DNA from 2 places in the Klebsiella grimontii genome. Region 1 is predicted to be linked to the other one. Evidence: predicted binding sites of a transcription regulator. Region 1 holds the regulator's gene; the other holds the start of a gene.

Region 1 (14,775 bases):
TTGGTGGGAGGGGGTGGCCTTAAAACGAAACTCAAAGGCCACGCCGCGAAAGATCAGACCAATTAGCATGGCAGTAAGGGGAATCGTCAGCGCGTCGGCGATCACGGCGTAGGCCAGCGGAAAGGCGCCGAACAGCCCCGCGCCGCCCAGCACCAGCCAAGTCTCATTGCCGTCCCACACCGGGGCGACGCTGTTCATCATCACGTCACGCTCATTGGCGTTGGGGACAAAGCTGAAGACCATACCGATGCCCAGATCGAAGCCGTCCATCACGATATACATCAGGGTGGCAAACACAATGATGACAAACCAGATCACGGGAATATCGATGCCCATTAGCTTTTCTCCTCTTCAGGCACGGCTTCTGCGGCGGAAAGGGGGCGCGCCGGCGTGCCGGAGGTTGACGACGTTAATTCGCTGACGGGCTGCGGCCCTTTTTTAATCAGCCGGATAATATAGTAATAACCGACGCCGAAGACCGAACAGTACACCGCGATAAAGACCAGCAGGCTGACGATCATTTGCGCTGTGCTATGCAGGGAGACCGCGTCCCGGGTGCGTAAAAAACCATAGATAACCCAGGGCTGGCGGCCCGCTTCGGTCGTGATCCAGCCGGCCAACAGCGCCAGCAGCCCCGCTGGACCCATCGCCAGCGCGGACCACTGAAAGGGGCGGGAGTGATAAAGACGCTGCCGATAGCGCAGCCAGAGGCTCCATACGCCAAGGGCTATCATCAACATGCCCATACCCACCATGATGCGAAACGACCAGAAGACGATAAGGGAGTTTGGCCGATCCTCTTTCGGGAAATCTTTCAGGGCAGGGACCTGTTTATTCAGGCTATGGGTGAGGATCAGGCTGCCAAGCGCCGGGATTTCCAGACCGTATTTGGTGCGCTCTTCCGCCATGTCCGGCACGCCAAACAGCAGCAGCGGGGTGGCTTCGCCGGGTTTATTTTCCCAGTGGCCTTCAATGGCGGCGATTTTTGCCGGCTGATGCTGAAGCGTATTAAGGCCGTGCATATCGCCAACCAACGCCTGGATCGGCGCGACCAGCAGAGCCATCCACATCGCCATTGAGAACATTTTGCGTATCGCCGGCGTATCATTGCCGCGAAGAAGATGCCAGGCGGCGGAGGCGCCGACAAACATCGCGCTGCTGAGAAAAGCGGCGATCGCCATGTGCGACAGGCGATACGGGAAAGAGGGGTTGAAGATAATCGCCAGCCAGTCCTGGGGAATAATGTGACCGTTTTCAATGGTAAAACCCTGCGGCGTCTGCATCCAGCTATTGGACGCGAGGATCCAGAAAGTTGACATCAGCGTGCCCAGCGCCACCATGCAGGTGGTGAAAAAATGCAGTCCTGGGGGGACTTTGTTCCAGCCAAAAAGCATGACGCCCAGGAAGCCCGCTTCGAGGAAAAACGCGGTGAGGACTTCGTAAAGCAGCAGGGGACCGGTAATACTCCCGGCAAACTGAGAGAAACCGCTCCAGTTGGTGCCGAACTGATAGGCCATCACCAGGCCTGAAACCACGCCCATGCCGAAATTAACGGCAAAAATTTTCAGCCAGAAATTATACAGTGAGCGCCAGACGTCGTCTTTTGTCCGCAGCCACATCCCCTCCAGCACCACCAGATAGCTGGCAAGCCCAATGGTAATTGCCGGGAAAAGAATATGAAAAGAGACGGTAAATGCGAACTGCAGCCGTGCCAGATTAAACGCGTCGAGTTCAAACATGATCCGGACCCCATCACATAACAACCCCCCGAACCGAGCAGGGGGGAGTGATTAACAACAGGTGCTGATGATTAAGGCTTTTTCTTACCTTCGCCGAGCTCAGCGCCGGTAAGAGGATCGCCCTCGGGGTCGGATTCGGTCCGTTCCGCCATGGCTTTAACCAGAGCCTTCTGCTCGGCTGTTAACCTGACGCTGACGCTCCCGTCTCCGCCGTCTACTGCAGGCTGCGGATCCGCGACATAGTCGAAGTGCCGATCGCTATTCCAGCTACCGCGTATGTCATCGCCCTCCGACATATTGTAGTAGGTGCTGGCGTATTCGGGGAGTGGCGGTAATTTACCGGGCGGATAGTTGTTTCTGATGGACTGAAGCGCTTTTTCAAAAGAGAGCTGGTGGGCGGCTTCCCGGGTCATCAAAAAGGCCAGCGCATCCTTTACTCCGGGGTCATCAGTGACGTTGATCAGGCGCTCATAGATGATTTTGGCTCGCGCCTCCGCCGCCACGTTGGAGCGTAAATCCGCGGTGGGCTCACCAATGGTGTCAATGTAGGCGGCGGTCCAGGGTACTCCGGCGGAGTTGGTCAGCGGCGTACCTCCACCATATAACAAAGAGGTAATATGGCTGTCGTTACCGTTGGCGGTGAGCGAACGGTACAGGTCGGCTTCGTTTTCGGTTCCCTCCGCAAGGGCACCCTTCGCCCCTTTATTGAGCATGCCAACCAGCGAGCCGATAATTTCAAGGTGGCTCAACTCCTCGGTAGCAATGTCCATCAGCATATCTTTACGACCCGGATCATCATCGCTCAGACCCTGAGTAAAATAGCGGCATGCGGCGGCCAGCTCACCCTGAGGGCCGCCGAATTGTTCCAGAAGGAGGTTCGCCAGTCCCGGATTTGGCTCCGCGACCCTTACGGTATACTGAAGTTGCTTAACGTGTCGGAACATCGGCTCTTATCCTTATTGCTTATTTTTTAGCTTCGACGCCTTCGGCTTCAGATCGCAGAAGGAACTCCTCCGTCGTTTGCGGAATATGCTTCAGCAGCCAGTCGGCCATTGCCCGCTCCTCTGCCAGAATTGATTCGATGGCCGGGATCGATGCGACGTCGCCAGCTTTATTCGCAGCGGCAAGCAGGGAGGTATAACAAGCGATTTCAAACTGCTCAAAGACATAACCGCTAATTGACCCTTTAACAATTTCATCGGAAGGGAACATGCCGCCAATGGATTGTCCGAAGGCGGCCATTTTGCTCATTGAATCCTTCAGTACCGAACGCGATATATTATTACGGTCGAGAATCTCCTCCAGCACGGTAATTTGGCGTTTGGTTTCAGTTACGTGCTGTTCAATTCTGCTGCGCAGGTCCGGGTAGTTATCGATGCGGCCCGCCATGGATTCCAGCATGGATTCTGCTTGCTTTTCCATTGCATGCGCATCGCGTAGCCAGTCGTGATAATGTTCAAGGTGATTCATAATCAACTCCTTAATATCGGATTATTATCTGGCTATTTATTTTGTGCGTCTTTATTAATATTGCCGACCGCCAGGTCAGTTAATTTAAGATCGGTTGATTTTTCTTCTTCTAACGTTTCCGCTAAAAGCTTAACCGCTTTTTTATAACCCAGCTGTTGTGCTAAGGTGGCGAGAGTGCCGTAGCTGGCAATTTCATAATGTTCAACCTTTTGCGCAGCGGCAATTAACGCAGCATCCCGCACTTCATTTTTCTCTGTGCTCTCAATCACTTCGTTAGCTTCTTCAATAAGTCCCTCCATCGCCACGCATTTCATACGTTTAATTTTGATGGCAGGTTCTTGCTCGACAATTTGATCGATACGCTCAATCTGCCCCTGGGTCTCTTCAAGGTGGGCCTTGAACGCGGCGCTGAGCTGTTCGCTTGACGCTGCTCTGGCCAATTTAGCCAGTCCGCGGGTTAATTGTTTTTCAGCGCTGTAAGTATCCGATAAAAGATGAATAAATACGTCTTCTATGCTCTTCATATTCATATGGAAATACCTTTTACACAGGAGAATAACTGCGAGTCCGCAGACCCGCAGGATACTCTTTTATTTACAAGAGAACGAGGCGATTAATAATCAGGAATTATCAGATTTACGTCCGCCACCATGACTATTTTGTCCGCCTTTTTTACCGGCTTCAGATGCACGTTGCGGATCGTTTTTAAAGTTCCCACCGCTGTGCTGACCGCCTTTACGTCCAGCTTCAGATGCTTTATCACGGTCTTCAGCGAAATTACCGGAACCACCACGATGTTCTGCCATATTTTCATACCTCTGTTGAGTTTATGTCAGGAAGATACGATTTAGATACGTATCCGTTGTCGTTCAGGAATTAAATTTAGCTGTTATTTCCGAACAGTCAAACCGGTTACTGGTGATATTTTTTTGAAATATTCTGAATTATGCAGCGGTTACCGTTTCGCTTGTTTTTAATGAATATCAGCATAACGGGTTATGATCTAACGAAAGATTTTTATCCGCGAGGGAATATATCCGTGGCCGCTGCGTTAATAAATGCAGGGCAGGCCCGGCGCAGGGCTTTACGTCACTTTACATAACTGCGAAGAATAACTTAGCGGATACTGAACGTTATTAGCAGACGAGTTGAGAAAATCAGAAAATAATGAATTTACAGAGAAAGGGTGATTTTCGGATATTTCAATGCGGGAGATAAAACAGGCACCAGATCACGAGGCTGTGAAATGGTGCGTCCGAGTGGACTCGAACCACCGACCCCCACCATGTCAAGGTGGTGCTCTAACCAACTGAGCTACGGACGCATTATGGTGCGTTTAATTGGACTCGAACCAACGACCCCCACCATGTCAAGGTGGTGCTCTAACCAACTGAGCTATAAACGCATTATGGTGCGTTCAATTGGACTCGAACCAACGACCCCCACCATGTCAAGGTGGTGCTCTAACCAACTGAGCTATGAACGCAATGTTGCAGCGGCAACGGGGACGCATATTAGCGGGAGGGAGGGGTTGTGGCAAGAGGCAAACGTCACTTTTCTTCCAGTTTTCTCGCGATCGCAGAAGTTTTATCCATATTGCTGATATTTTACTGATGCAAAAGAATATTTCTTCATCAACAAGCGATAACGGCGCTGAATCAGCGCCGTTGGTTTCGCCGCGGGCTAGCGCGCCGCGCGCTGTAAAATGATGCTGGAAGGCTGACGCTGCAGGAAACGCATACGCAGCATCATCATCACGGCGGCGGAGGTGAGACCAATAATAAACCCGCACCAGAAACCGGCGGGGCCCATGCGCGGCACGACCAGATCGGTCAGGGCCAGCAGGTAGCCGCTCGGCAGACCCAATACCCAGTAGGCGGTAAAGGTAATAAAGAAGATGGAACGCGTGTCTTTATAGCCGCGCAGGATCCCGCTGCCGATCACCTGAACGGAGTCGGAAATCTGGTAGATGGCCGCGAGCAGCATTAGCTGGGACGCCAGGGCCACGACCTCGGGATTGTCGTTATACAGCAGGGCGATTTGCTTACGCATCAGAATGGTGAACACCGCTGTGAAAACGGCCATGCATACCCCAACGCCGACGCCGGTTCTGGCCGAGGTCTGCGCCTCCAGCGTTGACCCCTGCCCGAGACGGAAGCCGACGCGAATGGTCACCGCGGCCGCCAGCGAGAGCGGCAACACGAACATCAGCGAGCTGAAGTTAAGGGCAATCTGATGCCCGGCCACGTCAACGATCCCCAACGGCGAGACCAGCAGCGCGACGACGGCAAACAGCGTGACTTCGAAAAACAGCGCCAGCGCAATCGGCAGGCCCAGCTGTACCAGACGCTGGATGACGGCGAAATCCGGTTTGCTGAAGCGCTCCTGGAGATGAATATCGCGCATTGAACGCGCGCGGCGCACCCAGAACAGCATGCTGAAAAACATCACCCAGTAAACCGATGCCGTCGCCACGCCGCAGCCAATCCCGCCGAGTTCCGGCATACCGAAGTGACCGTAGATAAAAATGTAGTTCACCGGAATGTTGACCAGCAGGCCGATAAATCCCATGACCATTCCCGGCTTGGTTTTCGCCAGCCCTTCACACTGGTTACGGGCAACCTGAAAGAACAGATAGCCGGGCGCCCCCCACAGCAGCGCGCGCAGGTAGCCGACCGCTTTGTCAGCCATCGCCGGGTCGATGTTATGCATTGAGCTGATAATGTAACCGGCGTTCCACAGCACGACCATTACCAGGATGGAGACGAAGCCGGCCAGCCAGAATCCCTGGCGCACCTGATGGGCGATACGCTCGCGGCGACCAGAACCATTCAGCTGGGCAATAACGGGCGTCAGGGCCAGCAGCAGGCCGTGGCCAAAGAGGATCGCCGGTAGCCAGATGGAGGTGCCGATGGCAACGGCCGCCATGTCGGTGGCGCTATAGCCGCCCGCCATCACGGTATCGACAAAGCCCATGGCGGTTTGGGCGACCTGGGCAAGAATAACGGGTATAGCCAGTGCTAATAACTGACGCGCTTCAATAAAATACTTCTGCACGTGAACACCTATATATTGTTGTTATTGGGGGACTAAAAAAGCCGCCATCGAGGGCAGCAAGAAGAAAAAGCAGAGGGATTTGCCAGACTATTGTAGCGAGGATTAGCCATTTAGCCAGTGAAAAAATTCCTCTGCACGTTGTGCGCTGGCAACCTGTTTTGCCAGCTGTTATTGTTCGTCATAGCCTAAAACGGTACTGATACCGTCACGAATTTATACAGGAGCAAAATATGTTTACCGGTATTGTGCAGGGGACCGCCAAAGTGGTGGCTATTGATGAAAAACCCAACTTTCGCACCCACGTTGTGGAGCTGCCTGAGCATATGCTCGCGGGGCTCGAAACGGGCGCTTCGGTAGCGCACAACGGCTGCTGCTTGACGGTCACGGATATCAATGGCCCGCGAGTGAGTTTTGATCTGATGAAGGAGACCTTGCGGATAACCAATCTGGGCGCGATCCGCGAGGGCGACAGCGTCAACGTTGAGCGCGCGGCCAAATTCAGCGATGAAATTGGCGGCCACCTGATGTCAGGTCATATTATGACCACCGCGGAGGTGGTGAAAATTCTGACCTCGGAAAATAATCGCCAGATTTGGTTTAAGGTTCAGGACCCGACGTTGATGAAATATATCCTCTATAAAGGATATATCGGCGTAGATGGGATTAGCCTCACCGTCGGTGAAGTGACGCCAACTCGGTTCTGCGTGCATTTAATTCCGGAAACGCTGCAGCGCACCACGCTTGGGGTGAAAAAGCTGGGCGATCGGGTGAATATTGAAATCGATCCGCAGACGCAGGCGGTCATCGATACCGTTGAGCGCGTGCTGGCGGCGAAAGAAGCAGAAGCGGCGCTGAAAACGACGGACGAATAATAAAATCCCCCCGCCGAAGCGGGGGATATTTTTAGCGGGCCACGCGCAGGCCGTGTTCGGCCCCGCGAGAAAAAACCACCTGCCACAGTTGGATATCGCGCGCGCGGAAAGCGCCGGCACAGGCATTCAGGTAATAGCTGAACATGCGTTTAAAGCGTTCTGAATAGTTGTCGGCAATATCCGGCCAGCTATTAAGGAAGCGTTCATACCAGGCCATAAGCGTCGTGTCGTAGTCGGCGCCGAAATTATGCCAGTCTTCCATAACAAAATGCGATTCGCTGGCTTCGGCAATATGGCGTACCGACGGCAGACAGCCGTTAGGGAAGATATATTTGTTGATCCAGGGATCAACGCTATGGTCGGTTTTTTTCGAGCCGATGGTGTGGAGCAGGAAACGACCGTCGGGCTTCAGATTACGATCGACCACATCAAAATAGGTGGCGTAATTTTTAGGCCCGACGTGTTCGAACATGCCGACTGAAACAATACGATCAAAGCTTTCGTGCAGGTCGCGATAGTCCTGGAGGAGGATGGTGACGTCGAGGTCCGCGCAGCGCTCCTGCGCCATTTTCTGCTGCTCTGCAGAGATGGTAACGCCCACCACGCTGACCTGGTAGTTTTTGGCCATGTAGTAAGCCAGCCCGCCCCAGCCGCAGCCGATATCCAGCACCCGCATACCGGGCTCAAGCTCAAGTTTACGGCAGATCAGATCCAGTTTAGCCTGCTGCGCGTCATCGAGAGTTTCCGCGTCTTTCCAGTACGCGCAGGAATACTGCATATAAGGGTCGAGCATGCGGCTGAACAGATCGTTGCCTAAATCATAATGCTCTTTGCCGACAATCCAGGACCGTTTTTTACTTTGCAGATTGAATAAGCGTGCGCTGGCGATACGCAAGGTATCTTTGAAATGATGGGGAAGCTGATTTTCCAGTCCGGCGCGTAAAACTTTATGGAAAAAAATATCCAGCCGTTCACAATCCCACCAGCCGTCCATATAGCTTTCGCCGAGCCCCAGCGACCCCTCCTGCAAAACGCGCTTAAAAAAGAGCGGGTTTTTAATCCGTAGATCGGAGGGCGCAGGACCATTAATTTCGATGCCCGCACGGCCTAATAATTCAGCTGCAATTCGGTACCAATCATCATTTGGTACACTGACTACTTCTTCTATACACGATGAACTCATAGCTTCTCCATCACGCCCAAGTGATCAGAACCTTAAAACAGCGTAGACGCTTTTTTGGCTTTGTGAGAAATCTCACGGTTAATCCGTGAGGCTGCTATCCGACGTAGAACAGAGGAAGGGAGGTAACCCTTGCCGAAAGGCCTTCCATGGTGAAACGGGATGCATCCTGCTCCCGTTAAATCAATTAATCTTTCTATTTATGTGATGCCGGATCCAGTATAGGCCGCTAAAAACACGCTTTCAACAAAAATATCTTAGCAAGCTAATTACTGGATTCTATAACTATCAGTAGAATAGCTTACGCATGTGACGATTCTGTTGCCGGATGCGCGGCTTTATACTGCATGCGGTAGCCTATGCCGGCCAGCACGATGGAAACCAGCATCACGCTGGTGGTCGTTTGCAGCGGCGTGGCAATCAGCGTGGAGACCAGCAGGCTGGTCAGGAAGCAGAGGCCAAGCTGCAGAGTGTTTTGCAGCGCCGCGGCACGGCCGGTCGCCTGCGGGAATGGCTTCAGGGCCTGCGCGACGACGATAGGATAAATACCGCCGTTCACCACCGCCATGGCGCAGAACGGAATCATCAACCCAACAAGCGTCGCGTTCTCCTGCAGGCCAACCAGCCAGGTGGCGGCGACGCTGACGGCGAAAATCGCCAGCAGCCAGGGAAGAATTTGCTGCCCCTGCCATTTTTGTAGCGCCGTGCGGCAACCATAACCGCCCACCAGAAACGCGATAGTCTGCGGAACATAGCTCAGGCCAATAACGGTCGGACCGTAGCCCATGTCATGGAGGATAAACGGCGAGCCCGTGAGCCAGGCGAAAAAGCTGGCGGAACAGGCGGCGTAGATCAGCACGTTACCGCTATATTCCCGCGAGCGCAGCAGGGCGAGGAAGGTGAGCTTCTGCTGGACGCTGACGATCGGTTTATTCGCTGGCTTCAGGCGCAGGGCCGGCAGCATCAGCAGCAGGGTAATGGCGAACAGAACGGCAAAAATGGCCTGCCATTCGAAGTGGACCAGCAGCCAGCTGCCAAGCAGCGGCGCCAGCGCCGGCGACAAACCAACCAGCGGCATAATGGCGGCGAAAATACGGTTGGTTCTTTGCGCAGGGTAATAATCGGTTACCATTGCCTGCCAGGTCACCGCGGCGGCGCAAACCCCCAGAGCCTGGATAAAGCGCAGCGCCAGCATCAGGCCGGCATCGCGCACCCACAGCATCCCCAGGCAGCCGACAGCAAAGATAGCCAGACCGCTCAGCAGCACCGGCTTACGGCCATAGCGATCGGAAATGGGGCCCCAGAAGAGCTGCCCAAGCGCAAAGCCCGCCAGGAACAGGCTCAGGCTGGCGCTGACTGAGGCGGCGGAAGTATTCAGATCCTGTTGCATGGCGGCGAAAGCCGGAAGATACATATCGGTGGCCAGAAAGCCCAGTACGCTGAGGCCAGCCAGCCAGACTAAAAATCCTTTCCCAGGTTGTTGCATAACATTCTCTTTTTATTGTGCAGGTACGATGGCGCAGAGTGTAGGGAGTGCATTAAGGCTTGTGAAACGCTAATATTTGTCAGATGAGTTCAAAAATTTTGCAGGCAGAAAATGTGGTCTGAATACTCGCTTGAAGTTGTCGATGCTGTCGCCCGCAACGGCAGCTTTAGCGCCGCCGCCCAGGAACTGCACCGCGTACCCTCGGCCGTCAGCTATACCGTACGTCAGCTGGAGGAGTGGCTGGCGGTGCCGCTGTTCGAACGCCGCCACCGGGATGTGGAATTAACGCCGGCCGGCGTCTGGTTTTTACAGGAAGGGCGATCTGTTATCAAAAAAATGCAGATCACCCGCCAGCAGTGCCAGCAGATCGCCAACGGCTGGCGCGGGCAGCTCTCCATCGCGGTTGATAACATCGTTAAACCCACGCGTATGCGGCAGATGATCGTTGATTTTTATCGCCATTTTGATGACGTCGAGCTGATCGTCTTTCAGGAGGTGTTCAACGGCGTCTGGGATGCGCTCGCCGACGGTCGCGTGGAATTAGCCATCGGCGCGACGCGCTCCATTCCGGTAGGGGGACGCTACGCCTTCCGCGATATGGGGATGCTGAGCTGGGACTGCGTCGTTGCGAGCCACCATCCGCTGGCAAAAATGGCGGGGCCTTTGAGCGATGACGTGTTGCGCAACTGGCCGTCGCTGGTCAGAGAGGATACGTCACGCTCGCTGCCGAAGCGGACCACGTGGCTGCTCGATAACCAGAAGAGGGTAGTCGTGCCGGACTGGGATGCTTCTGAAACCTGCCTCTCCGCCGGACTGTGCGTCGGTATGGTGCCCGGGCATTTAGCGCGTCCGTGGCTGGATAGCGGCGAATGGACGGCGCTGGAGCTGGAGAACCCCTTCCCGGATGCCGCATGCTGCCTGACGTGGCAGCAAAGCGACGCTTCGCCGGCGCTGCTCTGGTTACTGGATTATCTTGGCGATAGCGAAACGCTAAACCGGGAGTGGCTGCGGGCGCCGGAATAACCGACGCCGCAAGCAGGGCTAACGGCGATAATCGACAAACGGACCATCGGCCACGGAACGGCGCTCGACCAGGCGCGGATGGACTTCAATCGACTGCGAGACTTCACGCTTATTGACGATACGGTCCAGCAGCATATTAAAGGCCGCTTCGCCAAGAGAGTCCTTAGGCTGATGAATGGTGGTCAGTGCCGGGCTAAAGTAGCGGGCGTTGCGCACGTTATCATAACCGATCAGCGAAATATCCTGCGGCACGCGCAGGCCCATTTCATCCGCGGCGCAGATGGCGCCCATCGCCATAATATCCCCGCCGCAGAAGATGGCCGTTGGGCGAGGGTGCTGGGCGAGAATTTGCTGCATGGCGCGGTAGCCGGATTCCGGCTCGAAATCACCCTGTACAATCCAGTTTTCCGGGACGTTAATCTGCGCCTCTTCCATCGCTTTCATAAAACCCGCCAGCCGGCCTGCGCCGGTGTTACGCTCCAGCGGGCCGGGGATCACGCCGATGTCGCGATGGCCGCGTTCAACCAGGTAGCGTCCGGCGATATAGCCGCCCTCGAAGGCGTTATCGACGACCGAATCGGTAAAGTCGGCTTTTGCCTCGCCCCAGTCCATCACCACCATCGGGATATGGCGATACTCTTCCAGCATGCTTAACACCGATTCCGGATACTCGGAACACATCACCAGCAGGCCGTCGACGCGTTTCTGCGCCATCATTGACAAATAGGCGCGCTGTTTCTCCGGGTCGTTCCACGCGTTGCCGAGGATCAGGGTGTAGCCCTTCTGGAAACAGCTTTTCTCAACGGCTTCGATAATCTCAGCGAAATAGGCCGCTTCGCTGCTGGTCGCCAGCAGACCAATCGACTTGGTGTGATTGACCTTCAGGCTGCGGGCAACGGCGCTGGGGGAGTAATGCAGCTCTTTTATTGCCGCCCATACCGCATTGCGCGTCTCTTCCGCAACAAAACGGGTTTTGTTAATCACATGTGACACTGTTGTAGTGGAAACGTTTGCGCGCTTCGCTACATCTTTAATAGTTGCCATTACTTCTCACTCCAGACCTTGACCTGATCGTCTGTTTATCGGTACGTAAACGTTTGCCTGTACACACCCTGACGCCAAAATTGAGCATGGCATCACGTCGGGAAAACGACACAGAACGACAGGAAGGGGTCAATGGCCGATACGCTTTCAAATTAGCGTGGGATTTTGTCCGATCTTGGGGCAAAGGGGAAGAGTAAAAATGTGCATCACTCTAAATCTCGGAAGATTTTTACGCTATTCTGTGTAAAAATGAGCAAGCTCACTTTTCATGTGGGGATAATCAGGGGGAAAAATTGATGGATACAAATTTAAAGTTTTCGCTGACAACAACGATTATTGTTTTGGGTTTGATTGTTGCCGCAGGTTTGACCGCAGTACTGCACTAGTTCTGCGATAAGGGAGGGGCCGCTCTCCCTTTTACTCCACCTATTATTATCATTTTCGCAAAAATCTTTTGCCATTTCGTTCACTTTTGTTTTTCTGTGATTGATGTCATGCTTTTGACTTCTGATGAGATGCCGTCGCGGAAGGCGGCCTGATGGAGTCCCTGCATGAAAATCAACTTTCCCCTGCTCGCGCTGGCGATCGGTGCCTTTGGCATCGGCACGACCGAGTTCTCCCCGATGGGGCTATTACCGGTTATCGCTAAAGGCGTTGACGTTTCGATTCCGGCGGCGGGAATGCTGATTAGCACCTATGCCATCGGCGTAATGGTTGGCGCGCCGCTGATGACGCTGCTGCTCTCCCACCGCGCGCGCAGAAACGCGCTGATCTTTCTGATGGCGATTTTTACCCTCGGCAACGTGCTCTCTTCCATTGCGCCGGATTACACCACGCTGCTGCTGTCGCGGATCATTACCAGCCTTAACCATGGCGCTTTCTTTGGCCTGGGCTCGGTGGTGGCGGCAAGCGTGGTGCCAAAACATAAGCAGGCCAGCGCGGTGGCGACGATGTTTATGGGGCTGACGATCGCCAACATCGGCGGCGTACCCGCAGCAACCTGGCTGGGTGAAACCATCGGCTGGCGAATGTCGTTCCTTGCAACGGCGGGGCTGGGCGTGGTGGCGATAATCGGCCTGTGGTTTTCCTTACCGAAGGGCAGCGCCGGCGAGCGCCCAAATGTGAAGCAGGAGCTTTCGGTGCTGATGCGCCCGCAGGTGCTGTCGGCGCTGCTGACTACCGTGCTGGGGGCAGGGGCGATGTTTACGCTCTATACCTATATTTCCCCGGTTCTGCATACCATTACCAACGCCTCTCCGCTGTTTGTCACCGCGATGCTGGTGCTGATCGGCGTGGGCTTTTCGCTGGGCAACTACCTTGGCGGTAAATTTGCTGACCGCTCCGTTTCCGGGACGCTGAAGGGCTTTCTGCTGCTGCTGATGGTTATCATGCTGGCGATCCCGCTGCTGGCGCAATCGCAGGTGGGCGCGGCAATCAGCATGGTGGTCTGGGGCGCGGCGACCTTTGCGGTGGTGCCGCCTTTGCAGATGCGGGTGATGCGCGTGGCCCACGAAGCGCCGGGGCTGTCGTCGTCGGTCAATATCGGGGCTTTCAACCTTGGAAACGCGCTGGGAGCGGCGGCGGGAGGCGCAGTCATTAGCGGCGGCCTCGGCTATGCGTTTGTCCCGGTGATGGGGGCGATTATCGCGGGCGTTGCGCTGCTGTTGGTGCTGTTCAGCGGGCGGGCGCAGCCGGAAGAGGCGTTCGCCAACCGTTAAGATCGCGTGCTGTGAGAGAATAACCGCAGAAGCCAAAAGGCATCTGCGGTTTGCTTTTATGCTGCCAGGTTAGCGGCAACAAACTTCCAGTTTACCAGCGCCCAGAAGTGTTCCAGATAGTTTGGACGGGCGTTACGGTAGTCGATGTAATAAGCGTGTTCCCAGACATCCACGGTCAGCAGCGGAGTCGCGTCGCTGGTCAGCGGCGTACCCGCGTTGCTGGTGGAGACAATGGCCAGGCTACCGTCGGCGTTTTTCACCAGCCAGGTCCAGCCTGCGCCGAAGTTTTTTGCCGCCGCGTCGGTGAATTTGGCTTTAAAATCAGCGAAGCTGCCGAAGGATTTAGCGATAGCGGCCGCCAGTTCGCCTTGCGGCTCGCCGCCGGCGTTTGGCGCGAGACAGTTCCAGTAGAAGGTGTGATTCCAGACCTGCGCGGCGTTGTTGAAGACGCCGCCATCGGAAGAACGCACGATCTCTTCCAGGGTTTTCCCTTCAAACGCGGTGCCTTTGATCAGGTTATTCAGGTTGGTGACGTAGGCCTGGTGGTGTTTACCGTAGTGGTATTCCAGGGTTTCTGCGGAAATGTGCGGCGCCAGGGCGTCTTTTGCATATGGTAATGCAGGTAATTCGAACGACATTGCTACTCTCCTTTTTATAGTTTGTACGCGCAATAACCATGTATTACGCAGGGTAATAGTAGCAAATTAAAAGATGTGGCAAAAGAGAGAGTTACCCTGCCGCCCAAGCGGCAAGGCATATTTAGCGAATGGTTTTCGGCGTCATAACGCGACGCGCGCCGACGTAGTGGCGTACCCAGTAATCGTCGCTTAATGAGGTGATCTGAATATCGCGGCCGGTGCGCGGAGACTGGATAAATTTGCCGTTGCCAACGTAAACGCCGACGTGATCGGCAGTCCCGCGCCCGCGGGTGCGGAAAAAGACGAGATCCCCGCTCTGCAGCTCACCGCGATCCACCGGACGGGCGTCGCGCAGGTGATACATCTCATTGGCGGTGCGTGGAATATGGATTTTAACCAGATCTTTATAGGCGTAATAGACCAGGCCGCTACAATCAAACCCGGTGCGCGGGGAAGTACCGCCCCAGCGATAGGGCTTACCAATCTGATCCATCAGCTTTGACATCGCGGTGCTTTGCGCTTTTTGTACCCGCGCCTTATGCGCATCG
Region 2 (14,775 bases), 2.0 Mb from region 1:
GAATTTCGCGTTTGATGTCAGCAACCATCGCGTATTTAACCGGGCCGATGCCGCCCTGGTCTACCGGGGTGTTACGCCATGCGTTGTGGACGAACTCGGAGTCAAAAGAAACGCCAACCACTTCTACGCCGCGTTTCTGGAATTCTTCGTAGCGCTTGTCAAAAGCGATCAGTTCAGATGGGCAAACGAAGGTGAAGTCCATCGGCCAGAAGAACAGAACGGTGGCTTTACCGCTGGTGTGCTGTTTGAAGTTGAATTTCTCAACGATTTCGCCGTTACCTAAAACAGCTGCCGCGGTGAAGTCCGGAGCCTGACGAGTAACCAGAACCATATGATTCTCCTGTTAATACTAAGGTTAATTGGAACGCAACGCGGGCAAGTATAGGGAGCGGCGCGGAGGAACTCAACGTGACGCTGACAATCGATGAGATAGGTTTTGTCTATCAATCGTTATTTAAAAGCGCTTTTCAGAATAGCGTTTTCTGAAAAAAGCGCAATCTTTTACAGTTCGCGTTTTTTCGCCTGCGCCATCATCTGCGGGTAGAAGCGCCAGAACTGCTCCTGTAGCCGATCGTAGTGGGTATCCAGATCCTGCCAGGAGTCGCGCAGGGCATCCAGCCGCGGGCGGCGGCTGGCCATCCCGTTCAGCACGCGCTGAATAAACTCCATGTCCCGGTAGCGTTCGAGCCAGCGCTCTGACCACAGGTATTCGTTGAGATTGACAAAACGCGGCGGAGAAGCGGGCAAAATAAATGTGACCTGGGTGTGGGCATAGCGGACAAACTCCGGCAGCGGCAGTTCGGGCGACAGCTGCGCCCAGTGGCGTGACAAGAAATGGTCCCACATCACGTCCAGGGTAATGGGCGCGACCCGGCGCGTTTCGGGGCGAAACCACCCTTTGGCTTCGGCGACTTCGGGCAAGTTATCCGTCAGGACATCGATCCGGCGGTGCATAAAGATGCCCTCCACAACGTCAGCCGGCCAGTCGCCGGCGGGGTTGCCGCGAACGAAATCGGCCAGCAAATTACCGGGCAGCGAACTGTCGGCGAGATGAGCAAGGTGCAGGTGTGCAAGAAAATTCATCGTTTAATCTTTGTCCTGAGGTGGTAACGGTTGCAGGGAGAACCTCCCGGCACTAGACTACCCGCCTCTTTATTAAGTCTGAGTTACCGTCATGCGCGTTGCCGATTTTTCCTTTGAATTACCCGAATCCCTGATTGCCCACTATCCCATGCCCGAGCGCAGCAGCTGCCGCTTGCTGTCATTAGACGGGCCGACGGGCGCGCTGACGCACGGTACTTTCACCGATTTACTCGACAAGCTCAACCCTGGCGATCTGCTGGTTTTTAATAATACCCGCGTGATCCCGGCCCGCCTGTTTGGCCGTAAAGCCAGCGGCGGCAAGATTGAGGTGCTGGTCGAGCGCATGCTGGATGATAAACGTATTCTGGCACATATTCGCGCCTCTAAAGCGCCGAAACCCGGCGCTGAGCTGCTGCTTGGCGACGATGAAAGCATTAAAGCGACCATGGTGGCACGCCACGACGCGCTGTTTGAAGTGGCGTTCGACGACGCGCGCAGCGTACTGGAGATTCTCAACGCTATCGGCCATATGCCGCTGCCGCCGTACATTGAGCGTCCGGACGAAGAGGCCGACCGCGAGCTGTACCAGACCGTGTATAGCGAAAAACCGGGCGCCGTGGCTGCGCCCACCGCTGGCCTGCACTTTGACGAGCCGCTGCTGGCGAAGCTGCGCGAAAAAGGCGTTGAGATGGCGTTTGTTACGCTGCACGTCGGAGCGGGGACCTTCCAGCCGGTGCGCGTAGACAGCATTGAAGACCACATTATGCACTCTGAATATGCGGAAGTGCCGCAGGAGGTGGTCGATGCGGTGCTGGCGGCAAAAGCGCGCGGTAGTCGGGTGATTGCGGTCGGTACGACCTCGGTGCGTTCGCTGGAAAGCGCGGCGCAGGCGGCGAAAAATGACCTGATTGAGCCTTTCTTCGGCGATACGCAGATTTTTATCTATCCAGGCTATCAGTACAAAGTCATTGATGCGCTGGTGACCAACTTCCATCTGCCTGAATCCACGCTGATTATGCTGGTTTCCGCGTTTGCCGGCTATCAGCACACCATGAACGCCTATAAGGCTGCGGTAGAACAAAAATATCGCTTTTTTAGCTACGGGGACGCGATGTTTATCACGTACAATCCGCAGGCTATTTTTGAACGTGTCGGGGAATAAGTCCGCGATGCGCGTGTTTAACGTCAGACTGTTTTTCTGACGCAGGAGTGATAATGAAATTTGAGTTAGATACCACCGATGGTCGCGCGCGTCGCGGCCGTCTTGTGTTTGAGCGCGGCGTCGTTGAAACGCCAGCGTTTATGCCGGTCGGCACCTACGGTACCGTAAAAGGAATGACGCCGGAGGAAGTTGAAGCGACCGGCGCGCAAATCATTCTCGGCAACACCTTCCACCTGTGGCTGCGTCCGGGCCAGGAGATCATGAAGCTGCACGGCGACCTGCACGACTTTATGCAGTGGAAAGGGCCGATCCTCACCGACTCCGGCGGCTTCCAGGTCTTCAGCCTCGGCGATATTCGCAAGATCACCGAGCAGGGCGTGCACTTCCGCAACCCGATCAACGGCGATCCGATTTTTCTCGATCCGGAAAAATCGATGGAGATTCAGTACGATCTCGGTTCCGATATCGTGATGATCTTCGACGAATGCACGCCATACCCGGCGGACTGGGATTACGCTAAGCGCTCGATGGAAATGTCCCTGCGCTGGGCGAAGCGCAGCCGCGACCGTTTTGACGGTCTGGGCAATAAAAATGCGCTGTTTGGCATTATTCAGGGCAGCGTTTACGAAGATTTACGTGATATCTCTGTTAAAGGTCTGGTAGAGATTGGCTTTGATGGCTACGCTGTCGGCGGTTTGGCTGTCGGCGAGCCGAAAGAAGATATGCATCGTATTCTGGAGCACGTCTGCCCGCAGATCCCGGCCGACAAGCCGCGATATCTGATGGGCGTCGGTAAGCCGGAAGATCTGGTCGAAGGGGTGCGCCGCGGGATCGATATGTTCGACTGCGTCATGCCGACGCGCAATGCGCGCAACGGCCACCTGTTCGTCACCGACGGCGTGGTGAAAATCCGCAACGCGAAGCACAAGAGCGATACTTCGCCGCTGGATGCAGAATGTGATTGCTACACCTGTCGCAACTATTCACGCGCTTACTTGCATCATCTGGACCGTTGCAACGAAATATTGGGCGCGCGCCTCAATACCATTCATAACCTGCGTTACTATCAGCGCTTAATGGCTGGTTTACGCAAGGCTATCGAAGAGGGTAAATTAGAGAGCTTCGTGACCGATTTTTACCAACGTCAGGGTCGAACCGTTCCACCTTTGAACGTTGACTAATTTTAATAATGAGGGAATTTCAATGAGCTTTTTTATTTCTGATGCGGTAGCAGCAACCGGTGGCGCGGCGCAGGGCAGCCCGATGTCTCTGATCCTGATGCTGGTGGTGTTTGGTCTGATTTTTTACTTCATGATCCTGCGTCCACAGCAGAAACGCACCAAGGAACATAAAAACCTGATGAGCTCCATTGCCAAAGGCGATGAAGTTCTGACCAACGGCGGCCTGGTAGGGCGCGTCACTAAAGTTGCGGAAAGCGGATATATCGCTATCGCGCTGAACGATACCACTGAAGTGGTTATCAAACGTGACTTCGTAGCTGCCGTTCTGCCGAAAGGCACCATGAAGGCGCTGTAATTACCCATTTTCCCTAAGGGAACTGCCGTGTTAAACCGTTATCCTTTGTGGAAGTACGTCATGCTGGTCGTCGTTATTGTCGTCGGCTTAGTGTATGCGCTTCCCAACCTGTATGGTGAGGATCCGGCCGTTCAAATCACTGGCGCGCGCGGCGTCGCCGCCAGTGAGCAAACGCTGATCCAGGTCCAGAAAACACTACAAGAAGAAAAAATTACCGCGAAGTCTGTGGCACTGGAAGAGGGCGCAATTCTTGCGCGCTTCGACACCACCGATATCCAGCTGCGCGCGCGCGAAGCGCTGATGGGCGTGCTGGGTGACAAATACGTCGTGGCGCTTAACCTTGCTCCGGCAACCCCGCGCTGGCTGGCGGCCCTTTACGCCGAGCCGATGAAGCTGGGTCTTGACCTGCGCGGCGGCGTGCACTTCCTGATGGAAGTCGACATGGACACCGCGCTGGGCAAACTGCAGGAACAAAATATCGACAGCCTGCGCAGCGAACTGCGTGATAAAGGCATTCCTTACACCACCGTGCGTAAAGAAGACAACTACGGTCTGAGCATCGCCTTCCGCGATAGCGCCGCGCGCGACCAGGCTATCTCCTACCTTAGCCCTCGCCACCGCGATCTGGTTATCTCCACTCAGGGCAGCACTGGCCTGAAAGCCGTGATGACCGACGACCGTCTGAAAGAAGCCCGCGAATATGCCGTTCAGCAGAACATTACTATCCTGCGTAACCGTGTAAACCAGCTGGGCGTTGCCGAACCTCTGGTTCAGCGCCAGGGCGCCGACCGTATTGTGGTTGAACTGCCGGGTATTCAGGATACCGCACGTGCGAAAGAGATTCTCGGCGCGACCGCGACGCTGGAGTTCCGTCTGGTTAACACCAACGTTGATAGCTCAGCAGCCGCTTCCGGCCGCGTACCGGGCGACTCTGAAGTGAAATTTACCCGCGAAGGCCAGCCGGTTGTGCTGTACAAGCGCGTTATCCTCACCGGCGATCACATCACCGACTCGACGTCGAGCATGGATGAGTACAACCAGGCGCAGGTTAACATCTCCCTTGATAGCGCTGGCGGCAACATCATGTCTAACTTCACCAAGGACAACATCGGCAAACCGATGGCGACCCTGTTCGTGGAGTACAAAGACAGCGGTAAGAAAGATGCCAACGGTCGTGCGATTCTGGCGAAAGAGGAAGAGGTGATTAACATCGCCAATATTCAGTCTCGTCTGGGTAACAGCTTCCGCATTACCGGTATCAGCAACGCAACCGAAGCGCGTCAGCTCTCTCTGCTGCTGCGCGCAGGCGCGCTGATTGCGCCGATTCAGATTGTTGAAGAACGGACTATCGGTCCAACCCTCGGGATGCAGAACATTAAGCAGGGCCTGGAAGCGTGTCTGGCCGGACTGGTGGTCTCAATTCTGTTTATGATCTTCTTCTACAAGAAGTTCGGCCTGATTGCGACCTCGGCGCTGGTGGCGAACCTGGTGCTGATCGTCGGCATTATGTCCCTGATTCCGGGGGCGACGCTGACTATGCCGGGGATTGCGGGGATCGTCTTAACCCTTGCGGTGGCGGTCGATGCGAACGTTCTGATTAACGAACGTATTAAAGAAGAGCTGAGCAACGGGCGTTCCGTGCAGCAGGCGATTGACGAAGGTTATCGCGGCGCGTTCAGCTCCATCTTTGATGCCAACATTACGACGCTTATCAAAGTCATTATCCTGTACGCGGTCGGTACCGGTGCCATTAAAGGGTTTGCGATTACCACCGGTATTGGTATTGCGACCTCAATGTTTACCGCTATCGTCGGCACCCGTGCCATCGTGAACCTGCTGTACGGCGGCAAGCGCGTTAAAAAGCTGTCTATCTGAGGAGTGCGTTGTGGCACAGGAATATACTGTTGAACAATTGAACCACGGCCGTAAAGTCTGGGACTTTATGCGCTGGGACTACTGGGCCTTCGGCATTTCAGGTTTTTTGCTGATTCTGTCCATTATTATTATTGGCGTGCGCGGGTTTAACTGGGGTCTGGATTTCACCGGCGGTACGGTGATTGAGATTACCCTCGAAAAACCTGTCGATATGGACCAGGTGCGCCAGTCGCTGCAGAAGGCGGGCTTTGAAGAGCCGCAGCTGCAAAACTTCGGCAGCAGCCGCGACATCATGGTGCGTATGCCGCCGGTGCATGACGCCAACGGCAGCCAGGAGCTGGGCAGTAAAGTCGTTAGCGTCATTAACGAATCGACCAGCCAGAACGCCACGGTCAAGCGTATTGAGTTTGTCGGGCCGAGCGTCGGCGCCGATCTTGCGCAAACCGGTGCGCTGGCGCTGATCGCCGCGCTGGTATGTATCCTGATCTACGTCGGTTTCCGCTTTGAGTGGCGCCTGGCGGCTGGGGTGGTTATCGCGCTGGCGCACGACGTGGTGATCACCATGGGCGTGCTGTCGTTACTGCATATCGAGATTGACCTGACCATCGTGGCCTCGTTGATGTCGGTTATCGGCTACTCGCTGAACGACAGTATCGTGGTATCTGACCGTATTCGTGAAAACTTCCGTAAGATTCGCCGCGGTACGCCGTACGAAATCTTTAACGTGTCGTTGACGCAGACGCTGCACCGTACCTTGATCACCTCCGGGACAACCTTGATGGTTATCCTGATGCTGTATCTCTTCGGCGGTCCGATTCTGGCTGGCTTCTCGCTGACTATGCTGATCGGCGTCTCCATCGGTACGGCTTCTTCTATCTACGTCGCGTCCGCGCTGGCGCTGAAGCTGGGCATGAAGCGCGAGCACATGCTGCAGCAGAAAGTCGAGAAAGAAGGGGCGGATCAGCCGTCAATTCTGCCGTAAGGCAATGGCGTGTTGATAAACGAATCCCGGTCGCAAGGCCGGGATTTTTTTATTACAGCCGTTCGGATTTTGGTTACTCTCCGGTATTAGCACTCAATGACATGGAGAAATGCCGATGGCTGTCGTAACGCTTTCCACCGTTCCTCACCCCCCACTCTGGCGTGATGTGCCCTCCGTCACCCTTGACGACGACACGCTGCGGTTGCGCAAGGCCAAAGTGCTGGCGAATATGCTTCAGCGCGGCTTAGACACGCTTATCGTCTATGCCGATAAAGAGCATGGCGGCAATTTTGAGTATCTCACCGGCTTTATTCCCCGCTTCGAAGAGGCGCTGCTGGTGCTGCATCGGGACGGCGAGGCGGCGCTGGTGCTGGGCAACGAGAATCTCAAACTCGCAGGCTATGCCCGGCTGGAAAATCGGGTTATTCACGCTCCGTGGTTTTCACTGCCTAATCAGCCGATGGATACCCGCAAAACCCTGGCTCAGCTGCTCCAGGAGGCCGGCGTTGCGGCGGAAAAAAGTATCGGCCTGGCGGGCTGGAAGCTCTTTACCGGCGCGGCGGATAACCGCTCGCAGATGTTCGATCTGCCGGCATTTATCGTTGACGCTCTTCGCCAGGCCGCCGGGCCGCAGGCGAAATTAAGCAATGCCACCGGTATTTTTATCGACCCGGCAGAGGGGGCGCGAATCACTAATAATGCCAATGAGCTGGCGCACTATGAGTACGGCGCTAATCTGGCTTCCACCGCGATTTTGACCGCGCTTAACGCCATTGCGCCGGGTAAAACGGAAAAGCAAATCGGCGCGCTGCTGGCGGCGGAAGGGCAGCCTAATAGCGTGGTGATGATTGCCGCCACCGGCGATCGCTTTGCCAATGCAGGGCTTTATCCGGGCGATAAGGTCATTCAGCGCGGAGATAAATTCTCGCTGACCACCAGCTTTAAAGGCGGCCTGAGCAGCCGCGCCGCTTACGTGGTGGCCGATGAGCGCGAGCTGGCGCCGGAAGTCGCCGATTATCTTGAGGTGGTGGCGAAGCCCTATTTTAAGGCGGTGGTTAACTGGCTGGAAAATCTGCGCATCGGCATGCGCGGTGGCGATATGTATGCGCTGATAGAACAGGTGTTGCCGAAGGCGGAATATCACTGGCACCTCAATCCCGGGCATCTGGTCGCGGATGAGGAGTGGCTCTGCTCGCCCATCGGCCCCCATTCCGCCGCCTGCCTGCAAAGCGGGATGATACTGCAGATCGACATCATTCCTTCCCGCTCCGGCTACGGCGGCGCAAGCATTGAAGATACCGTGGCGCTTGCCGATGGCCCTCTGCGCCAGGCGCTGGCGCAGCGCTACCCTCAGCTCTGGCAGCGTATCGTCGCCCGACGCTTGTACATCGGCGAGCAGCTTGGCATTGTGCTTCCTGAAGAGGTGCTGCCGTTTTCCAGTACCGTGGGGTATCTGCGCCCGTGGCTGCTGAGTCCCGAGCGCGCGCTGGTGTGCGCACCCTACTGACACAATGCTGTCAGTAGGCCTGTCATACACTCCTCCTGAACCCAAACAATGGACAGGAGGATGTATGAACAATGTCATTAACTGGTTTGAGATCCCGGTTGTGGAGATGGATCGTGCCGTGGCGTTTTACGAGCTGGTGATGCAGGTGACGCTGCGTCGGGAAAAAATGGATTGCATCGAGATGGCCGTTTTCCCGTATGAGGACCCGGCTCCCGGCGGCGCGCTGGCAAAGCTCGACGGGGTTAAGCCTTCCGATCAGGGATGTATTATCTATCTGCATACTGACAATCTGGCGGCCGCGCTCGAACGCGTGAACTCGGCGGGCGGAAGCTGCGTTTTTGGCCCGCTTGAGCTGACGGACGATATCGGCACGATTGCCCTGTTTATCGATAGCGAGGGTAACCGGATTGGTCTGCATCAACCTAAGAACCTGACCCATTAATGCTATTTTGCTTGCCATTTGAACCCGGGCAGCGCTCGCAATCCTCACGTACTACGTGTACGCTCCGGTTGCTGTGCGCTATCCGGGTCCAGACTGACTCCGCCAATGACGCATACTGGGACAGGCCCTGACAAATGAGATAACCGAAATGAGCCGACGCGCCGACCGCCTTTTTCAAATCGTTCAGATCCTGCGCGGAAGGCGATTAACTACCGCCGGACTGCTGGCCGAGCGGCTCGGCGTATCGGAGCGCACGATTTACCGCGATATTCGCGACCTTTCGCTCTCCGGCGTCCCGGTTGAGGGGGAGGCCGGAAGCGGCTACCGGCTGCTGGCGGGCTATGACCTACCGCCGCTGATGCTGACAACCCAGGAATCGGAAGCGCTGGTGGCCGCTATTCGGCTCCTGCAAACCTGGGGCGGCGCGTCGCTATCCCTGGCGCTGGAATCGGCGCAGGAAAAAGTGCTGGCTATTTTGCCTGCCGAGAGCCGGCGCAAGGCGGAGCAGTCGCGGCTGTTTGCTCCCGACTTTGGCGCTCAGGGCTATAGCAAAGATCAGTTTGATTTAGTGCATCGGGCAGTCTCCGCCCAGCAGGCGCTGGCGCTGCACTATCGCGATGAAGCGGGGAAGGTGTCGCAGCGTGAAGTGCTGCCGCTGGGGCTTTTTTTCTGGGGCGAGCGCTGGCTGCTGGTGACCTGGTGCGAGCTGCGGGAAGATTATCGCTGTTTTCGCCTCGACCGCTGCCTGGAAATATCCGCCACCGGGCGTCATTTTAGCGAACGAGCCGATCGCTCATTGAGTGATTTTTTACGTAAGGTGAGATGCGAGGAGCGTTAGCTTTTTTACTTTCCCCGGCTGTTCGCCGGGGAAAATCGATGCCGATTAGAAGTTGTAACCGACCACGAAGTAACCACCCCAGCCGGTCGCGCGAACGTTAAAGTCGCCGTCGCCGAAGTTCAGCTTCGCATCGTCAGCCCACTGGCCGCCGTTGTGGAAATAACGCGCCACGACGGAGTAGTGCCAGTGATCGTAGTTCAGCGCCAGGATATGGCTGGAAGCAATGGAGTTGCTGGTGCGTGAATGCTTACCGTTCAAATCATAAGAGTTGTCATCGCCCAGATCGGAGCCCCAGTCAAAGTTGGTGAAGCCGATATAGCTCAGTGAACCGCCCCACAGGTCGGTCAGCGGCACAAAGTATTTTACTTTGAAGCGGTAGCCGTCCCACTCGTTCTCGTTAGACGCGCCATAGTTTTGCCACTGGTATTTCGCATAGACGTTCAGCGACAGGCTCATTGGCAGCCCGGTATCGATATCGGTACCCAGACCCATATACCAGGTGCTCTGACGACCGGACTTGTTGCGGCCCATGTCGTAGATGTAGTTGTTGGCGAAATACCACTCTTTGAACGGGCCGAAGCTGAGGTCGGTACCGGTCAGTTTGTCGATAGAGAAGCGCGGCTCAATTTCCATAAACAGCGGCGAACCGTGGTTCCAGATACCTTTCGCGTTGGTGTTACCGCCGAAGAAGACCGGCGCATCCATATAGCCATAGAAATCAAACCAGTCTTTCTTGGCGAACGCTTCATATTCCAGATAAGTATCGTTACGGATCTGCGGCCCAAAACGAGTGTGGTAGCTACCCACCACGTTCACACTCTGGTGCCACCAATCAGACAGATATTGCGGTTTGTCGTTTTCTGCCGCGCTGGCAGAGAAAGATGCGGACAGCGCCAGAGCTGCGCCGGCTGCCAGTAATGTTTTTTTCATAATGATGCCACTGTTTAAATTAAGCCTGAAGGCGTTAAAAGAAGCGCCGAAGCGTTTCTAAATATTTCGTATTTCTGTGGCGTCTATTATAGGAATCATTGCTCACAAAAATATGTGTTGTTTCACATAACGAACATTAACGTAATCGATTGCGTTCACGATTTTATGCATTTCTTGACGGAATGCCACCGAAATTCATAAATCCTGTCAATTTTTAGTGAACTGAATGGAAAATCTGTAAGTGGATTGGCACGAGGGGGGAAGCCGGATGTCCGCGACACCCGGCTGAGGGGAGTTACGGCAGGTTTGCGGGCTGGATATCGTGGATGCGGACAAAGCCAACCTGCTCGGGCGTTACGCCATTCAGGCGCAGCGGAATATCGACGTCGCTCGGCGCCAGAACGCTTGCCGGGGCGCTAATTAGCTGATTTTGGACGTTAACTTCCTGATAGCTCTCGGTGGTGCCGCTGATCTGTCCCGAGGCCACCGTCGCGCTAAAGGCCGGCAGCGGATCGTTTGATTCACCCTGGATGCGCAGCGTCAGGCGGGTACCGTCGCCATCCGCAGTGATATTGAGCAGAGACATGCGCAGGGTACCGATCTGGCTTTTCAGGCGGGCCGGCGTTTTCGCCGCCGGCAGCAGGTAAACCCCGCTGCTCGATTTTGCATTCAGCACGTTTTGCTGGGTGATTTTGACCGTCTGCTGATTGAGCTGGGTCATCTCTTTGCTCAGCGTGCTCACGCTCTGGTTCATCTGGCGGATTTCGCTTTGCTGCGCGCAGGCGCTGAGGGTGAAAATGCTACCCACAATGGCCAGTTTTAAATAACGTCTTGTCATAGTTGGGATTCCGTTAACAGAGGATGCTTAATGGTAGATCGTTCGGATAATCGCACTATAGATCCTTTGTCTCAAAAGCTCTTTCTTTGTTGTCGGGTCACTTCGCGGTAAACTACCCGTTAGTTTAACTACATGTCAGGACGCGCTATGCATTGCCCTTTCTGTTTCGCCGTAGATACCAAAGTTATCGACTCTCGTCTGGTGGGCGAGGGCTCTTCCGTGCGTCGTCGTCGTCAGTGTCTGGTTTGTAATGAACGTTTTACGACGTTTGAAGTGGCGGAACTGGTGATGCCGCGGGTCGTAAAAAGCAACGACGTGCGCGAGCCTTTTAATGAGGACAAACTGCGCAGCGGAATGCTGAAAGCGCTGGAGAAGCGTCCGGTTAGCTCGGACGACGTCGAGATGGCGCTTAACCACATAAAAACCCATCTGCGTGGGACCGGCGAGCGCGAAGTGCCGAGCAAAATGATCGGCAACCTGGTGATGGAGCAGCTGAAAAAGCTCGATAAAGTCGCCTACATCCGCTTTGCTTCCGTTTACCGCAGCTTCGAAGATATCAAAGAGTTTGGCGAAGAGATCGCCCGCTTACAGGACTGAGCCCATGCAGGACGAATTGTACATGGCGCGAGCGCTGAAGCTGGCGGCGCGCGGACGCTTCACCACTCACCCCAATCCGAATGTCGGCTGCGTGATCGTTAAAGATGGCGAGATCGTCGGCGAAGGTTTTCACTATCGCGCCGGTGAACCGCATGCGGAAGTGCACGCGCTGCGCATGGCGGGCGAAAAAGCGCAAGGCGCGACGGCGTACGTCACGCTGGAACCCTGTAGCCATCACGGTCGCACGCCGCCGTGCTGCGAAGCGCTGATTGCCGCGGGGGTGAGCCGCGTGGTCGCGGCGATGCAGGACCCGAACCCGCAGGTCGCGGGGCGCGGTTTGTACCGTTTGCAGCAGGAAGGGGTCGACGTCAGCCATGGGCTGATGATGAACGAAGCCGAAGCGCTGAATAGAGGCTTTCTTAAGCGGATGCGCACCGGCTTTCCCTGGATCCAGTTAAAAATGGGCGCATCGCTGGATGGGCGTACGGCGATGGCCAGCGGGGAGAGCCAGTGGATCACCTCGCCGCAGGCGCGGCGCGATGTGCAGCGCCTGCGCGCGCAAAGCCACGCCATCCTGACCAGCAGCGCGACGGTGCTAGCGGATGACCCGGCGCTAACCGTACGCTGGGACGAGCTCAACGCCGACACCCAGGCGCTGTACCCGCAGGAAAACCTGCGTCAGCCTTTACGCATCGTTATCGATAGTCAGAATCGCGTCACGCCGCAGCATCGTATCGTGGAGCAGGCGGGTGAAACGCTATTTGCCCGTACCCGTGAAGATGAACGCCAGTGGCCGGAGAACGTACGCACGCTGCTGGTGCCGGAGCATAATGGTCGCCTCGATCTGGTGGTACTGATGATGCTGCTGGGCAAACAGCAAATTAATTCGATTTGGGTGGAAGCAGGCTCCACCCTTGCCGGCGCGCTGCTGGAGGCCGGGCTGGTGGACGAGCTTATCGTCTATATTGCGCCTAAACTGTTAGGCAGCGATGCGCGCGGATTATGTGTACTGCCGGAGCTTGAGAAACTTGAGCAAGCCCCCCATTTCAAATTCAATGAGATACGTCATGTAGGCCCGGATATTTGCCTGCATTTAGTGAACGCTTGATTTCCCCGGACAAAAGGGAAAGCAGTGCGCCGATTATTATGATAGAATCCGCCCCCCTTGCGGGGCCAAATGAACTGAACCCGAAGGAAGAGTATGAACATTATTGAAGCTAACGTTGCTACCCCGGACGCTCGCGTCGCCATCACCATTGCGCGTTTCAACAACTTTATCAACGACAGCCTGCTGGATGGCGCGATTGACGCCCTGAAGCGTATTGGCCAGGTCAAAGATGAAAACATTACCGTTGTTTGGGTTCCAGGCGCGTATGAGCTGCCGCTGGCGGCTGACGCACTGGCGAAAACCGGTAAGTATGACGCGGTGATCGCGCTGGGTACCGTTATCCGTGGCGGCACTGCGCACTTTGAATATGTGGCTGGCGGTGCAAGCAATGGCCTGGCGCACGTCGCTCAGGACAGCGGAATCCCGGTAGCTTTCGGTGTTCTGACCACAGAAAGTATTGAACAAGCCATCGAACGCGCTGGCACCAAAGCCGGTAACAAAGGCGCTGAAGCAGCGCTGACCGCGCTGGAAATGATTAACGTATTGAAAGCCATCAAGGCCTGATTTTTGTAAGGGGAATTCCGTGAAACCTGCTGCTCGTCGCCGCGCCCGTGAGTGTGCTGTCCAGGCGCTTTACTCCTGGCAGTTGTCCAAAAACGACATCGCTGATGTCGAATACCAGTTCCTGGCGGAACAGGATGTGAAAGATGTAGACGTTCTGTATTTCCGTGAACTGCTGTCCGGAGTGGCGACTAACAGCGCGTATCTCGACGGCCTGATGAAGCCGTATCTTTCTCGTCTGCTGGACGAGCTGGGTCAGGTGGAAAAAGCGGTGCTGCGTATCGCACTGTTTGAGCTGTCAAAGCGTAGCGATGTCCCGTACAAAGTTGCGATTAACGAAGCCATCGAACTGGCGAAAACCTTTGGCGCTGAAGATAGCCATAAGTTTGTCAACGGCGTGCTGGACAAAGCTGCCCCGGTAATTCGTCCTAACAAAAAGTAAACTCCAGGGCCGGTTTTTGTAGAGTCTCACTCTTGCAAACCGGCCTTATTCTTTTCTTTTTCTGAGGCATAACGTATGGCATGCGGCGAATTTTCCCTGATTGCCCGTTATTTTGATCGCGTAAAAAGCGCTCGTCTTGATGTTGAAACCGGCATTGGCGACGACTGCGCGCTCCTGAACATCCCCGAGAAAAAAACGCTGGCAATCAGCACCGACACCCTGGTGGCGGGAAACCATTTTTTACCCGATATCGACCCTGCAGACCTCGCCTATAAAGCGCTGGCGGTCAACCTGAGCGACCTGGCGGCAATGGGCGCTGAACCGGCGTGGTTAACCCTGGCCCTGACCCTGCCGGAAGCAGACGAAGCCTGGCTTGAAGCCTTTAGCGACAGCCTGTTCGTGCAGCTCAACTATTATGATATGCAACTCATTGGCGGCGATACCACGCGCGGACCGCTGTCGATGACGCTGGGTATCCATGGCTTTGTGCCGACGGGACGCGGTCTGAAGCGTTCCGGGGCGAAGCCGGGAGACTGGATTTACGTCACCGGCACGCCCGGAGACAGCGCCGCGGGTCTGGCGATTTTGCAGGATCGGCTGCACGTTCAAGATAACGCCGACGCGGATTATTTCCTGGCGCGCCATCTGCGTCCGCTGCCGCGGGTTCTACAGGGGCAGGCGCTGCGCGATTTGGCGAACTCCGCCATCGATCTCTCTGACGGCCTGATTTCCGACCTCGGGCATATTCTTAACGCCAGCGGCTGCGGCGCGCGCGTCGATCTCGATGCGATGCCGTTCTCGGATGCGATGCTGCGCCAGGTTGAGACGGAACAGGCGCTGCGCTGGGCGCTCTCCGGCGGTGAGGATTATGAGC

The links. The regulator PurR, encoded in region 1, represses purine synthesis genes. The targets are predictions, from matches to a motif close to CANGCAAACGTTTGCNTG.
Region 2: a site for PurR is predicted at 10,494-10,511, ahead of ACE3MN_RS20750 (nucleoside-specific channel-forming protein Tsx). Genes of this name have one in related genera too.

Annotation. Positions count from the first base shown of each region.
Region 1 is NZ_CP169721.1:2,420,020-2,434,794, forward strand. Features, by position in the region: gene cydB (cytochrome d ubiquinol oxidase subunit II) at 1-336, opposite strand, end outside; gene ACE3MN_RS11465 (cytochrome ubiquinol oxidase subunit I) at 336-1,739, opposite strand; gene ACE3MN_RS11470 (manganese catalase family protein) at 1,811-2,683, opposite strand; gene ACE3MN_RS11475 (ferritin-like domain-containing protein) at 2,703-3,209, opposite strand; gene ACE3MN_RS11480 (ferritin-like domain-containing protein) at 3,242-3,739, opposite strand; gene ACE3MN_RS11485 (general stress protein) at 3,830-4,015, opposite strand; tRNA gene ACE3MN_RS11490 (tRNA-Val) at 4,457-4,533, opposite strand; tRNA gene ACE3MN_RS11495 (tRNA-Val) at 4,538-4,614, opposite strand; tRNA gene ACE3MN_RS11500 (tRNA-Val) at 4,619-4,695, opposite strand; gene mdtK (MdtK family multidrug efflux MATE transporter) at 4,893-6,266, opposite strand; gene ACE3MN_RS11510 (riboflavin synthase subunit alpha) at 6,497-7,138, shown strand; gene cfa (cyclopropane fatty acyl phospholipid synthase) at 7,170-8,321, opposite strand; gene punC (purine nucleoside transporter PunC) at 8,620-9,804, opposite strand; gene punR (DNA-binding transcriptional activator PunR) at 9,916-10,827, shown strand; gene purR (HTH-type transcriptional repressor PurR) at 10,846-11,871, opposite strand; gene ACE3MN_RS11535 (YnhF family membrane protein) at 12,168-12,257, shown strand; gene ACE3MN_RS11540 (MFS transporter) at 12,423-13,589, shown strand; gene sodB (superoxide dismutase [Fe]) at 13,646-14,227, opposite strand; gene ACE3MN_RS11550 (C40 family peptidase) at 14,349-14,775, opposite strand, start outside.
Region 2 is NZ_CP169721.1:4,414,634-4,429,408, reverse strand. Features, by position in the region: gene ACE3MN_RS20800 (peroxiredoxin) at 1-331, opposite strand, end outside; gene acpH (ACP phosphodiesterase) at 502-1,083, opposite strand; gene queA (tRNA preQ1(34) S-adenosylmethionine ribosyltransferase-isomerase QueA) at 1,175-2,245, shown strand; gene tgt (tRNA guanosine(34) transglycosylase Tgt) at 2,299-3,426, shown strand; gene yajC (preprotein translocase subunit YajC) at 3,449-3,781, shown strand; gene secD (protein translocase subunit SecD) at 3,809-5,656, shown strand; gene secF (protein translocase subunit SecF) at 5,667-6,638, shown strand; gene ACE3MN_RS20765 (M24 family metallopeptidase) at 6,754-8,145, shown strand; gene ACE3MN_RS20760 (VOC family protein) at 8,210-8,587, shown strand; gene ACE3MN_RS20755 (helix-turn-helix transcriptional regulator) at 8,736-9,425, shown strand; gene ACE3MN_RS20750 (nucleoside-specific channel-forming protein Tsx) at 9,471-10,355, opposite strand; gene ACE3MN_RS20745 (DUF3251 domain-containing protein) at 10,651-11,193, opposite strand; gene nrdR (transcriptional regulator NrdR) at 11,341-11,790, shown strand; gene ribD (bifunctional diaminohydroxyphosphoribosylaminopyrimidine deaminase/5-amino-6-(5-phosphoribosylamino)uracil reductase RibD) at 11,795-12,898, shown strand; gene ribE (6,7-dimethyl-8-ribityllumazine synthase) at 12,992-13,462, shown strand; gene nusB (transcription antitermination factor NusB) at 13,482-13,901, shown strand; gene thiL (thiamine-phosphate kinase) at 13,977-14,775, shown strand, end outside.